DNA from 3 places in the Clostridium sp. CM037 genome. Region 2 is predicted to be linked to each of the others. Evidence: a T-box and tRNA genes for the amino acid it is inferred to sense, from the RefSeq annotation. Region 2 holds a T-box; the other regions hold tRNA genes.
What was found. The T-box of region 2 lies ahead of leuS (leucine--tRNA ligase). A T-box ahead of a tRNA ligase gene usually reads a tRNA of that ligase, here a tRNA-Leu.

Region 1: it encodes a tRNA-Leu, which carries the amino acid that the T-box ahead of leuS (leucine--tRNA ligase) is inferred to sense. The anticodon was not compared.
Region 3: it encodes a tRNA-Leu, which carries the amino acid that the T-box ahead of leuS (leucine--tRNA ligase) is inferred to sense. The anticodon was not compared.

What each region holds. Positions count from the first base shown of each region.
Region 1 covers NZ_CM143650.1:3,136,900-3,141,840, reverse strand. Annotated here, with positions in the region: gene ACWJKP_RS15155 (MerR family transcriptional regulator) at 1-647, shown strand, start outside; gene ACWJKP_RS15150 (GNAT family N-acetyltransferase) at 874-1,095, opposite strand; gene ACWJKP_RS15145 (hypothetical protein) at 1,437-1,841, opposite strand; gene ACWJKP_RS15140 (IS1595 family transposase) at 2,257-2,802, opposite strand; tRNA gene ACWJKP_RS15135 (tRNA-Leu) at 2,820-2,904, opposite strand; gene ACWJKP_RS15130 (DnaD domain-containing protein) at 3,210-4,409, shown strand; gene ACWJKP_RS15125 (XdhC family protein) at 4,678-4,941, shown strand, end outside.
Region 2 covers NZ_CM143650.1:811,829-816,769, reverse strand. Annotated here, with positions in the region: gene ACWJKP_RS04010 (DUF5685 family protein) at 1-157, shown strand, start outside; gene ACWJKP_RS04005 (J domain-containing protein) at 282-911, shown strand; gene ACWJKP_RS04000 (hypothetical protein) at 938-1,438, shown strand; T-box leader at 1,515-1,749, shown strand; gene leuS (leucine--tRNA ligase) at 1,862-4,321, shown strand; gene ACWJKP_RS03990 (GTP pyrophosphokinase) at 4,409-4,941, opposite strand, start outside.
Region 3 covers NZ_CM143650.1:1,514,560-1,519,500, reverse strand. Annotated here, with positions in the region: gene ACWJKP_RS07210 (5'-nucleotidase C-terminal domain-containing protein) at 1-2,635, opposite strand, end outside; tRNA gene ACWJKP_RS07205 (tRNA-Leu) at 2,918-3,004, shown strand; gene ACWJKP_RS07200 (Fe-S-containing hydro-lyase) at 3,214-3,765, opposite strand; gene ACWJKP_RS07195 (fumarate hydratase) at 3,778-4,620, opposite strand; gene ACWJKP_RS07190 (NAD(P)-dependent malic enzyme) at 4,691-4,941, opposite strand, start outside.

The sequences.
Region 1 (4,941 bases), 1.9 Mb from region 2:
AAATTACTGAAGCATGTTATCGCTTATATGATGAAAATGACATTGCTGAATTGCAACAGATATTATTTTTCAAAGAGTTGGAATTTTTGCTTAGTGAAATTAAGGATATTATTACAAATCCTACATTCAATAAAACAGAAGCACTAAAAAATCACAAAGAGTTACTTATTAAAAAGCGTGAACGAATTGATAATCTGATAACTCTTGTAGACAATACAATAAAAGGAGAAAATAACATGAGTTTTAAAGAATTTGATATGACAGAAATTGAAAGTGCCAAAAATAAATATGCAAAAGAGGTTAAAGAACGTTGGGGGAAATCTGATGCCTATAGCGAAAGTGAGAAAAAATGTAACAATTATAGTGAAAATCAGTGGCAGGAAATAAACGAGGAATTCAGAGATATTTTAAAAGCCTTCGCTACCAATATGAATAATAAAACTCAAGGCAGCGAAGAGGTTCAAGCACTTGTTAAAGAGTGGCAGAGTTTTATCACAGCAAGATGGTACAACTGTACAAATGAAATTTTGCAGTGCCTTGGTCTTATGTATGCTGGAGATGAACGTTTTAAGAAAAACATTGACCAGAATGGTGAGGGAACAGCAGAATTCCTCTCACAGGCAATTGCGATTTACTGCACAAAATAAGTATAACTTTTAGTTGTAACCGGCAATCACAAAGGGGAAGATTTCGGCAAACTAAAAGGGTGAATTTCTTCCAGTTCAAAAACTAAGGTTGGTGTAGCGAACTATAGAATAATGGATATATACGTTTATAAAATTTGTTTCGGGGATATGTGTCTTAATGTGTATTTTATAGGAAAGATTGGCTGGTCCCCTAAAACAATATAAAAATATCGAGAACCATCTGTACCTAAATTAATTTTAGTAGCATTAAATAGTCATCTTTTTTTTTAGCTATAATTTTAAATCCTACAGCCTTATACATTCTCACTGCATAATTGCCTTTGGATACACTCAATGATGTTTGGCTGTATCCTTTTTCCTTCAAGTATTCTATCATCTTTTTCATCAAAGATGTTCCTATCCCTTGATTTTGATATTCTTTTATCAGCGAAATAGAAAACTCTGGCATTTTATCATCTATGTTCTCATAGCCTTTTATTTCACCTGCTAAAATCCTAACCCATACAGCACCATTTTAATACCTTCAACATCTGCCACTAAGCAGTGATTGTCCTTCTTTTTAAGAAAATCATCGATGTATACACTAATTTCAGGTATTTTGAGTACACGGACTGTATATAGAAACTGCCGCAAGGGGGTATATATATCGACCTAAAATACTCAACAAAATGGTTATAATATACCTTAGTTCACTTTCTAAAATAAAAACCGGAACTTTTAATTTAGGCCATGTTTAATAACAATGTTGATAATATGACAATTTTTAAGGGAAACCAAAAATGGATTCCCTTAATTTACATAAGAAAGCTCTTTATAGTACGCTAAAACCAAATCCTTCTGATTATCAGGGCAGTAAATAGTAATAGTACTTCCTATAGCGATAGTACTTTCTATAGTATATAACTTAAATCCCTTTTCATTAATAACTGGATATAATGTTGAAGTATCATCACGAGCAGATAGTGAACTCATAATTTTGTCTAATGTTTCATCGGCTGACTTATACCTGATATTAGCAACTGGTTTCCCAAGCTCCCATGTATCCGATGAGCCTGAATATACTACTATAGCAACGTAGGTAGTACCATCCATTTTAAAATTCTCAATTCTATCACCATCATATCCCCAGTATACAATTTTGCCCGATTCTGCTATGATAACATCTTTTGAGCTACTTTTGTTTCCTGACCTCACTGCACCAATCCAACCAATAGGAATCAGCTCTATTAAAAGACTTATGATTAAAAAAATTATCGGAATAACAATATATCTTTTTTTAGTAGTCTTGCCTTTCCGCTTTTTTACTCTCCATATAATTATAAATATTACGTTTAGCATTATAAAGAACAATGCTAAAAAAATACAACAACCATTATTAAGAAAAATACTAATCCCACCATTACGCCACCCTTCTAATTTGGATATATACAGAAATTTATGCTTAATTCTATTATTGTATCCTCATTCAATTATACAATATAGTACTATAAATGAGCAAATATCATAACATCTTTATATATAAATTGCTTCTCTGATTTTAAAATCCTTTAACTTTGTATCAGAATGAGATGTGTGTGACTGAACTAAAAGATGTTTAGTCTTTTCAGCATCATTCTCTATGCTTACCACGCTTAACCAGCTGTAGTTCTACATCCGAATTTTTGGCAAACTTAATATAACTCTTGTGAGAGTCAGTACAGATGGTTGAATTATCTTCAATCCTACCTGCAAAGAGTCTTTCTAAATCTGTATGATTCATTCTACCTTTAATTCCACGTCTATGAGGTTCTCGTGGCATTGTAAAAGTAGTGCTTTTCTTATGATTTCCTTTAAAGGATTCTCTGAAAAATGCCTCATCAACTTCTATAACTCCACCAACATTTCCAATACCCATATATACTCTGATAGCGTCTAAAAACTTATGCCTACAATAAAAAGATGTAGGCACACTAATTTCGACTATCTCGGCACATTTTCTTATGGAATAACCATTTATCATACATTTAGAATATAATATCCACTTTTTAATATATTTCTTAATGTTGATGATGAAATTTTCTGCGTAAATTGAACCTACAAAACTACCCCCTAAGCCTATTTTAACTCGCCTTAAATTACGATTTGTTAATTTAATTAAAAAATAAAAAGCATTCATAAAATGAGTGTTTTTTTTGGTGCAGATGACAGGAATCGAACCTGCATGCCGTAAAGCGCTAGACCCTGATTCTAGTGCGTCTGCCAATTCCACCTCATCTGCATAAATGGTGAGCCTTATGGCAATCAAATTTCTACAATGTTTTGTTTTGCTTAAACTAAATAAAGAAAACCTAAAGTTAAATTAGTATAATAAGTATATTATATACGTTTTATCTAATTCAGGATTATTATGTAACATAATCTGGACGTAAATTTAAAAAGATTTATAAAAAACTTAAAAATATTTAATATTAGGGGGTTCGGATTTGCGATTCTCGTGGCTATTATATATAGGGCTTAATTAAAAGGTGTTAATAGTGCAGCTTTGCAGGTGATGATTTAATTAATATTAAGGAGGATTAACTAATGGCTAAATACAGACAGATTTATACAGAATTTTGGAGTGATAGCTTTGTGTTTGAACTTACACCAGAGGAAAAATACTTTTATTTATATCTTATCTCAAATACCAAAACAACGCAGTGCGGTATTTATGAAATATCAAAAAAATTTATAGCTACAGAAACTGGGTACAACAGAGATACTGTAGACAAGCTAATTAAAAGATTCTGTGAGTATAACAAAATCTTATACTGTGATGATACGAAAGAGATTATGGTGTTAAATTGGATGAAATACAACGTACCTAACAATATAAACGCTATTAAATGTGTTCATCACGAGTTATCCAGGGTTAAAAATAAAGAATTTCTTAAAATTTTATTTAAAAAATGTGATGTAGCTCAATTAGATGTAGCGAAAATTTTCGAGAACCTCATTATAGAGGAATCTTTTGATATTAATTTTACTGATGATAGAACTTCTGTAAATTGCTACTTAGAAAAAGTGGACAATCATCCTATAAACTTTACTTTAGAAAGCAGCTCTGATGTAATTCCCATGGAAAATATAGAAGACCAAGATAATAATGATTTTCTGAAAAAGGAAGAGATTCAGGAGTCACGTGAATTCATAAATAACAAGTATATTAGTAGGGTCTTACAAAGCCCTTATAAGGGGCTACCAAGTAATAGAATAAGAAGTAATAAAGAAGAATTAATAAATAAAGAACAAGAATTAATAAATAAAGAAGAAGAAGCATTAACTAAGAAAGAAGCAGAAGCATTAACTAAGAAAGAAGCAGTAACTAAAGAAGAAGCAATAGTCATAAAATATAGAAATAATTCTGCTGCTGGTGCTGATGGTGAGGGCTTAAAAAGTGTACTTAAGGTATTTGAAGAAAATGTACATGCTATCACGCCTTTGGTGTATGAAAAAATATTAGATTTTGCAAAGCAGGTAAGTAGCAAAGTTATCATTATGTCTATTGATGAGGCTGTAGAATATAATGCTAAAACTATAAAGTACATCACTAAAGTACTCAATAGCTGGATAAGTAAAGGCATAAAAACTGCTGAGCAGGTAAAATTCTATCAAAAACAGTGGGCTAGTAAAAAGAGTGGCAGCTCAAGCCATAATGTGAAAAATGGTGGCTTCTGCGACTATGATCAAAGAACATATGATTTCGATCTTCTAGAAAAACAGCTATTAGGACAAGTATACTGATTAGTTATCTTTGGATATTCCCTTAATAACGAATTTTGTATTCCAGAGATATGGGTTCAAAGAAATAGTATTAATTATATGGTGAAAGGTTTATTGGAAATGAATTTTCAGTTTTTGTTGTTAACAATATATCCAGCAATGTTATTGAGATTTTAGGATATATTGTTATAATGAAGTAATAGTTTGTTGGTTAATTCGCTTGTTTATAGACATAAATAACTTATCAAAGGTGAATTTCAAATGATAATAAACTTGGAGGAATGAAATCATGAATGTAGATACCTATAAAAATTTACTGGATGAAGTGGGCTCAGGAAATAATGCTGTTATTATTACAATGTTGGATAACAAAAATTGTGGAAATAAACCATATCAGAACAAAACACTTTTTACAGAGGAAAGTCTGAATTCCCATAATCGAATATCTGATTTAGATGAATTACTTTACCAAAAGGCAAACTATGCAATAGAAACTGGAATTCTTCAGCTTGTTAAAATTAGTGAAAGTGAAGCTTATTTAATTGAACCATAT
Region 2 (4,941 bases):
ATGTTTAAAATATCTAAATAGATTACCTTTAATAAAAAATGAAGCTATATTATGTAATATACTAGAACTCGGACTCATGGAAAAAATGGATAAGGTTTTTAACGGCATTTCAGAAGGAAAGTCTCCCACTTCTATAAGTGGGAGTAACATACCCTAACAAGTAGAAAACTTCAGTGGTGGTATAAATCTCCTTCTGAAGTCGTTAATATTGCAGCACCGCAGGTGATGATTTAATAAAGAATGTAACATTAATAATTTAAAAGGAGTGGAATATAAAGATGATAAATCCCTATGAAGTACTTGGTGTAAGACAAGGCTCATCTAAAGAAGATATTAAAAAAGCCTATAGAGAGCTAGCAAAAAAATATCACCCTGATCAGTATGGTGATAATCCTTTAAAAGATTTAGCAGAAGAAAAAATGCAGGAACTAAATGAAGCCTATGATTCACTTATGAAAAACACTAGTTCTTCAAGTAGCAATGGTTCTTCTAACAGTTACAATTCGTCTAATAATTATGGTTCTAATTCAAATGATGACTATACTAATAACAATATATATCAATCTATAAGAATGGATTTAAATAACGGAAATATAGCTTCCGCTGAGCAGCAATTAAATTCCATGAATACAAAAACTGCCGAGTGGAATTATTTAACGGGAGTGCTCCACCTCAAAAAAGGTTGGCATGATAGTGCTTATAATTTTATAAGCCGCGCTTGCACGCAAGATCCTAATAATATTGAATATAGACGAAGTTTTAATGAACTAAATTCGCGTACTTCAAATTATAGAGATAACTATTATGGCAAGCGTAACAATGATTTTTGCATGGGTAATCTATGTCTTAACTTGTGGTGTGCAGATAGTATTTGTGAATGTTTAGGCGGAGATCTTATATCCTGTTGCTAATTCTATTAATTTAGGAGATGATTTTTATGACATCTAATAATATTGCTAAGGGTGGAATATTCGCAGCACTTAGTTTAATATTACTATATCTTTCTTCTATTTTCCCTACAAATAAATTTTTTATGTTAGGCATTGCTTCCTGTATTATTCCACTTTCAATTTTAACTACCGGAATAAAGAATACCATTGTAGTATATGGTGCTGTCTCCTTGCTTAGTTTATTTATTATACCTTCAAAGCTTATAAGCATTGCATATATACTAATTTTTGGTTCCTATGGTTTTGTGAAATATTTTATAGAAAAATTAAGAAGTATGATTCTAGAAATTGTGCTTAAGTTATTGTATTTTAATATAGCCTCCGCTATACTTATATTTATTTATAAATTATTTATATTATCAAAACTTCCTAATATAAATATATATTTAATAATAATTGTTATGGAGTTTGCCTTCATAGTATATGACTATGCGCTTACTGCATTTATATCCTATGCAAATAAAAATCTTGTTAAGAAATTTAAGTAAATCACATAGCCTTGACACAAAATTCTATTTAAATTATAATGAATAATAATACAATCTTAAACAAATGATACTATAATAAATTGCTTTTATTAGGAGTAGTAGTATTTATAGCATTTTAAAGAGAGCTGCTATTAGGTGTGAAGCAGTAATGATATAATATGAACTTGCCTATGAGCTTACTTTTAAGTAAAATCTTACTTGTAAGTAAAAGCTTACTTGTGAAAACAAGTACGGTTAAAACCGTTATATTCTTAAGTGAGGCGTAATGCCTAATTAGAGTGGTACCGCGGAATATTACTTTCGTCTCTTTGTTGAGATGAGGGTTTTTTTTATTTTCTAATTTAAAACTAAGTAGAAAAGCTTAATGATTGCAGCTCAGCATGAGATGATTTAACCTATAGATCATAATAAGGAGGAATACTAATGGCAAAATATACTACAACTATCGATGAAAAATGGCAACAAATATGGGAAGAAACTAACCTTTATGAATTTGATGAAAATAAAATTGATAAGAAGTTATATGTACTTGAAATGTTCTCTTATCCGTCCGGAAGCCAATTACATGCGGGGCATTGGTTTAACTATGGCCCTGTAGATTCTTGGGCTAGGATGAAGAAAATGCAAGGATTCAATGTATTTCAGCCAATGGGCTTTGATTCTTTTGGGCTACCTGCTGAAAACTACGCAATAAAAACAGGAGTGCATCCAAAGGATTCTACGAAGCAAAACATTATTAATATGGAAAAGCAATTAAGAGCTATGGGAGCAATGTTTAATTGGGATCATGAAGTTGTTACATGTCGCCCTGATTATTATAAATGGACTCAATGGTTATTCTTAAAACTATTTGAAAAAGGCCTTGCTTACAGGAAAAAAGCACCTGTAAATTGGTGCCCTAGCTGTAGTACAGTACTTGCAAATGAGCAAGTAATAGATGGCTTTTGCGAAAGATGTAACACTGAGGTTACTAAAAAGAATTTAACACAATGGTTCTTAAAAATAACTGACTATGCTGATGAACTACTAGAAAAGCTTGATACCTTGGATTGGCCTGAAAAAACCAAATCCATGCAAAAACATTGGATAGGCAAATCTACTGGTGCTGATGTTACTTTTAAAGTAGCTGATTCTGATGTAGACTTTAGTGTATTTACTACAAGAGTAGATACTTTATTCGGTGTTTCATATGTAGTCATAGCCCCTGAAAATGAACTTGTAGATGTCCTCACTAAAAGTGAATATAAAGATGCTGTTGAATCTTATAAATATGATGCTAGAAAACAAACTGATATAGAAAGACAATCTATTACAAGAGATAAAACAGGTGTATTTACTGGTTCTTATGCTATTAATCCTATCAATGGCCGCAAGGTTCCAATTTGGGTAGCTGACTATGTTCTAAACACTTATGGAACTGGTGCAGTAATGGCTGTTCCTGCTCATGATGATAGAGACTTTGCATTTGCTACTAAATACAAATTGCCTATTGAAAGAGTAATTATTGGTTTTAAAAGTGTAAATGGAGAGGGCGAAAATCTTCCTTACACTGAACATGGAAAAATGGTAAACAGTCAAGAATTTGATGGTTTATCTACCATCGATGGAAAAAAAGCAATTGTAAAAAAATTAGAAAGTATAAGTCTCGGCTGTGAAAAAGTAAACTTTAGACTTCGCGATTGGTTAGTTTCAAGACAAAGATATTGGGGCGCTCCTATTCCAATAATTCACTGCGAAAAATGTGGGGCTGTTCCTGTTCCTGAGGATCAACTTCCTGTAGAACTGCCGTACAACGTAGAATTTGCACCAGACGGAGAATCACCACTCGCTAAATGCGAGGATTTTATGAATGTCCCTTGCCCAGTTTGTGGCGGCGCAGCTCATAGAGAAGCTGATACTTTGGATACATTCGTTTGTTCTTCTTTCTACCAATTTAGGTATGTAGATAACAAAAACAGTGAAAAAGCTTTTGATAAAGAGTTAGTAAACAAAATGCTTCCTGTAGACAAATATGTAGGCGGACCTGAACATGCATGTGGTCACCTATTATATTCAAGATTTATAACCAAGGCTCTTCGTGATATGGGATATTTAGACTTTGATGAACCATTCTTATCTCTTACTCACCAAGGTTTAATTTTAGGACCAGACGGAGTGAAAATGAGTAAATCAAAAGGAAATACTATTTCTCCAGACATGTACATAAAAGAGTTTGGCGCAGATGTATTTAGGATGTACCTAATGTTTGGTTTCGGTTATATTGATGGTGGAGCTTGGAGTGATGATGGTATAAAAGCCATTGGAAAATTTGTTGATAGAATTGAAAGAGCAATCGACACTGGAATCTGCATTATGTCAAAAGACCTTAATAACAAAGACTCTATAGGAATAGAAGAAAAAGAATTAAACTACTGGAGACATTTCGCAATAAAAGGAGTTACCGAAGATACAGAAAAACTTCAATTTAATACCGCTATTGCAAGACTTATGGAGCTTACAAATGCTATATTAAAATATTTTAATGTAGACAATATAAATAGTAAATTTTTAAAAGAAGTGCTTGTGGATTACCTTAAGATTTTAGCTCCCTTTGCTCCTCACTTTGCAGAAGAGAAGTGGGAAAGCTTAGGTATGGGTTACTCTGTATTTAATCAAATTTGGCCTAAATTTGATGAGTTTGCTCTTATAAAAGATGAAGTAGAGCTAGCTATTCAAATCAATGGTAAAATTAAATCCAGAATAACTGTATCTCAAGATTTAGATGAAAAAAGTATAAAGGAAATTTCTCTTAAAGATGAAACAGTAATCGCTACCCTAGAAGGTAAAACTGTGCGCAAGGTTATTATAATTAAAGGACGACTAGTTAATATAGTAGCGTCTTAGTAATAGCTACATACAGTTTTTACAGTTTAAATTCAAATTATTATAAAAGGAGAGTAGAAATTTTTAATTTCTACTCTCCTTTTCAATTTAAACTCCATACATATCTAATGTTTTTTGAGTTGCGCGAAGTAAGCTGCTAATCTCATAAACTTCTCCTTCTTCTATTAGCTTATTTAATTGTTCTCTATACCTAGCTGCATCCGTTGACTTTCCAATCGACGAAAGCACAAGTATATTATTCATTATATCCGACACCAAATTAGATTTTACCTCAAACAATTTTTGTGCATCTTTAATTTCGTCTTTAATTTCTAGCATCTGTTCATCTAATTGAAAAGCAGCATCTGCAGCATTTTTAAGTTTTGCCCTTATATTCTCTGGTATATCATGCTTATATTTATAATTTAGAGAATGCTCTACTGTAGCCCAAAAATTCATTGCCAAGGTCCTAATTTGAAATTCTGCTAGTATTTCGGTTTGACCATCAGCTAAGTTTACAGGATACTTTATAATCATATGATAGCTTCTATATCCACTACCTTTTACATTTGCAACATAGTCTTTTTCATAAACCATCTGCATGTCACGTCTTTCACGAATTAGATTTACCACTTTATCAA
Region 3 (4,941 bases), 700 kb from region 2:
TATCATGATCTTCAGCGATAGTGTCCATAGCTACATTTTTAGTAGTTAATCCTGTAACAATTCCTGCAGCATTAACCGCTATATCAATTTGTGAAACGTTTTGTGCCCATTTACCTGGTTCCAATATTGGAACCACTTTGCCTTCTGGATTTTTTAAATTGATGTCATTTAAAGTACTATGCGCATGTCCTGCAACTATAGCATCTATCCCACTTACTTGAGTAGCCAATGCCTTAGCTTGATTTTCCGGAATAATATCTGCTACTCCTTCTTCTCCAGTATGTGCAGCTACTATTATTACATCTGCTCCGTCTGCCTTTACTACTGGAACCCATTTTTTAGCTTCGTCTACTAAATCATTAAAATGTAATCCATCATAATGAGCTGGATCCTCCCAACTAGATATAGTTTTTGTTGTAAGTCCAAGTACCGCTACGCTAATTGTTTTGCCATTAACTACAAAAGGCTTCATAGTATATGGTTTAACAAAATTTTTATTATCAGCTTTGTAAGTATTAGCAGATAACACGTCGATACCTTGGGCCTTCGCATCATCCTTAATTCTATTTAATACTTCAAGTCCATAGTTAAATTCGTGATTCCCTAGAGTCCAGCTGTCATATCCCATTGCTCCCATAACTGCTGACATTGGATAAGTTGTGGTTTTATCTATCATATTATAGTAATAAGCAAGTGGAGTTCCTTGAATAGTGTCTCCATTATCTATTAACATAACATTTGGATTAGTTGCTCTTAAGCCCTTAACATAAGTTGAAACCTTTGCAAGTCCCTGTCCTTTTGAAGGCGCTGCATTTGTTCCATAATCAAAGTTTAAAACATTTCCGTGTACATCTGAAGTTGCTACTACTGAGATAGTTGCTTCAGTATCTACATCTTTCATTTGATTGTCTATTCTATTTTTCATTACAACTGTCATCTTGCCCTTATCTCTAACATCAGCATTTAAAGCGTCTCTTACATTTTCATGCGAATCTACTAAACTAGCTACTATCTCAGGTGCTAAGAATCCTGTAAATGTGTCCCCTCCAGTAGCAACAAAATCTGGTGCATTTACTTTTAGTGTGTCTGTATCCTTAACAACTGTGCCATTGCTTTCTCTTATCATGCTAAGGACCCTTCGACCTGGTATTTCTGGTGTTGTGACTGTCCCATTTGCATCTACTACAGCTGGTTTATACGACGGTTTTGAAGAATCATATACAAATTTAACTCCAGAAATTTGTATTCCTTTGCCATCATTTTGAACAGCTTGTTCAAAAATGAATTTTAGCTGTGCCCCCGTCATGATTGTAGTACAAATCGTATTATCAAATGGCATTATATTAAATATTGTTCCAACAGTTATATCGCCTGATGGAATTGGACTTAATCTAATCCCTCCATTATTCACCATTCCCACCTCTGCTGGTGATTTTGAATAGTTCTTTACAACATCTGCCATCCAATTTCCAAGTTGAGATTCTCCATAAGGTGAGTCAACTTGGCTCTTAGTTAAAGCATTGTCATTAGTTCCAATTACTTCATTAAATATTGGAAGTAATGACGCACTTGCATCATCAACAATTTTCTTGCAATCTGGGTCTGTTGCTGATGTAGTTGTCACTGTAAGTCCTTTCCAGTTTGAACCTTTAGGTGAGAAACCTACTATTTTGTTTGTAGAGTCTACAGTAATCTTTAAATTTATAAAACCTTTACCAGTAGCCGCTGCTATTAATGTAGGTACGTCCAACCCATCTGCATCTTTGTTTACAACATCACCAATACTATGTGTATGTCCACCAAATACCGCATCTACGCCATGTAATTTATTAACCATAGTATTAAGCGATGAACCACCATCATGTACATCTGCTAGTACTATATCAGCTAGATTTCCATCTCTGATTTCCTTTGCAACTATATTAATTTCTGTAGCTGGGTCCCTAAAATCAAAAGGATCTACTAGAGCTGGCATAATTATACTTGGAGCTTCCTTAAGTATTGCTCCTATTACTGCTATTTTAACACCATCCTTAGTAATTATCTTATAAGGCTGATATGGTCTATTGCTTGTCCCTTTTTTATACATATTAGCACAAACAATGTTGTAATTTGCACCAATCATAGTTTCAGTATTAATTATATCAAGTCCCCAATCAAACTCATGATTGCCTAAAGCTGTAACTTCCATTCCCATATTTGATAACACCTTTTGAACTGGAACTCCTCTTAGTACATTAGAGGTGGGTGTTCCTTGATATAGATCTCCTCCACCAATGATAAGTGTTCTTCCAGGATTTGCAGTTTTCACGTCTTTAACTACTTTTGCTAATGCAGCTCCTACAGGTTTTGTATTAGTTGAATCCAAAAGTTGTCCATGAAAATCTGTAATTTCTACAATATCAAATGTTTTATTTGTAGCATTAACTGGAGCTACTGATGGAGACGTTACTTGTCCAATTCCTAGAGTAAATGCATTTGGTTCCAAGCTCTTTCTGGCAACGGTTACATTTGTCGATGTGTCAATTCCAGCCGCCTCTACAATTTTAGTTCCAATAACACCGTTAAAATTAAATAATATTAATGCTAACGATAGTATCCAGCTAAGTATTCTTTTCTGTTTCTTTCTAAGCAATGAAATCCCTCCTTATTTTGTTATTCTTCCTTTTAGACTTTTAAATAAAATCTAAAAATTAATGTTTAATATATACAACTTACTTTTGATTTTAGCATTATGTGGCTATTAATTCAATATATTACTTCTATTATAAATAGTTTTATTTATGTAATTTTATTTCAACACATTAATACTTAACATAAAACCTTTATCTATTAAGATATAAAATTTATTAATAAAAGTATACTATAACTATTGCATTAATTATAAATATATGTTAGAATTCATATTGTCAGACATGCCGAAGTGGTGGAACTGGCAGACGCGCTGGACTCAAAATCCAGAGGTAGCAATACCGTGCGGGTTCGATTCCCGCCTTCGGCACCATAAGGCTTTCAAGGATTTCTTGAAAGCCCTTTTTTATGCCCAAAATGGCAAAAAGGTGACACAACGGTGCACAAAACTTTTATTGTTTTTTAATATAAACGTTGCCTGTCAACATATCTTTTAATTTTTAATAGTCTTTTATATTTAAAATAAATTTCTTTCAAAGAAATAAAAACTGTATTGGAATTTCCCAATACAGTTTTTATTTTTTATTTCTGATATTTTATTCTTTCTGTTTCATAAAGATTATTGCCTTTGGTGTCTATTATAACCACAGCCGGAAAATCCACTACCGTCAGTTTACGAACGGCTTCTGGACCCAAATCTTCAAAAGCAATAATTTCGCATTCTTTTATTGTATTAGCAATAAGAGCTCCAGCTCCTCCTATTGCAGCAAAATAAATTGCGCCATTTTTCTGCATTGAATCTACTACAGTTTGACTTCTAAGCCCTTTCCCAATCATTCCAGTAAGACCTAGTTCAAGCAATGGAACAGTCAAATCATCCATTCTATAACTAGTAGTTGGACCAGCAGAACCTATTACATTTCCAGGTTTAGTTGGAGCAGGTCCCACATAGTATATAATGGCATCTTTAGGATCAAAAGGTAACTCATCCCCATTATTAATTGCGTCTACTAGTCTCTGATGAGCTGCATCTCTACCTGTATACATGGTTCCTGATATTAAAACACTATCTCCCGATTTTAAATCCTTCAACTTCTCCTGTGTTAAAGGAGTAGATATATGTTTGATTTCCATATTTTCCCCTCCCTATATAATTGTTACTGCATGTCTTGCCACATGACAGTTAATATTTACTGCCACAGGTAATCCAGCAATATGTGTTGCAAAAGCTTCCACATTTACAGCAAGGGCTGTAGTATTTCCCCCTAGTCCTTGAGGTCCTATGCCTAGTGCATTAATTTTTTCTAGTAAAGTTAATTCAATTTCTTTTAAATGCTCTGTTTCATTATGGCTACCAATATCTCTTGTTAATGCCTTCTTGGCAAGATACATTGCCTTATCAGATGTGCCACCAATTCCAACACCTACAACAATAGGTGGACATGGATTTGGACCTGCAAGTGAAACGGCTTCTACAACAAAATCAAGTACACCTGCTAAACCATCTGATGGTTTAAGCATTTTTAATCTACTCATATTCTCACTGCCAAAACCTTTTGGGGCTATAGTTACTTTGACTTTATCCCCCGGTACAATATCATAATAGATCACAGCCGGAGTATTATCTCCTGTATTTTTTCGATGTAAAGGATCTTCTACAACGGATTTTCTTAAATATCCCTCTTTATATCCACGTCGTACACCTTCGTTAATGGCTTCTGTAATATTTCCCCCGATTAACTGTACTTCTTGACCTACCTCTACAAATACTACCGCCATACCTGTATCCTGGCAAATTGGTACTTGATCCGTTTTTGCAATTTCAGCATTTTTTAACAAATTGGCTATAATATCTTTCCCTACAGGAGATGTTTCTTCATTTTGGGATTTACGAAAGGCATTTAATACGTCTTCTCCCACATAAAAATTTGTCTTTATACTCATGTCTTTTAAAGCATTTTCAATTTCTTTTACATCTACTTTACGCATGAACCCACAACTCCTTCCACTGTTTTTCTTGCTTGTTAATCTATTTAAAATTTTAAAATTTATTTTATAATTATATTCTAGCTACTCCAGATTTTCTAGCAGCTTCCATAACGGCATCAGCCACGGCTTTTGCAACTCTTGGATCAAATGGTAGTGGAATAATAAAATCTTCATTTAATTCTTCATCACTCACAAGCTCCGCTAAAGCATATGCTGCGGCAATCTTCATCTCATTATTGATATCGCTTGCTCTAACATCTAATGCACCCCTAAATATTCCTGGGAATGCCAATATGTTGTTGATTTGATTTGGAAAGTCCG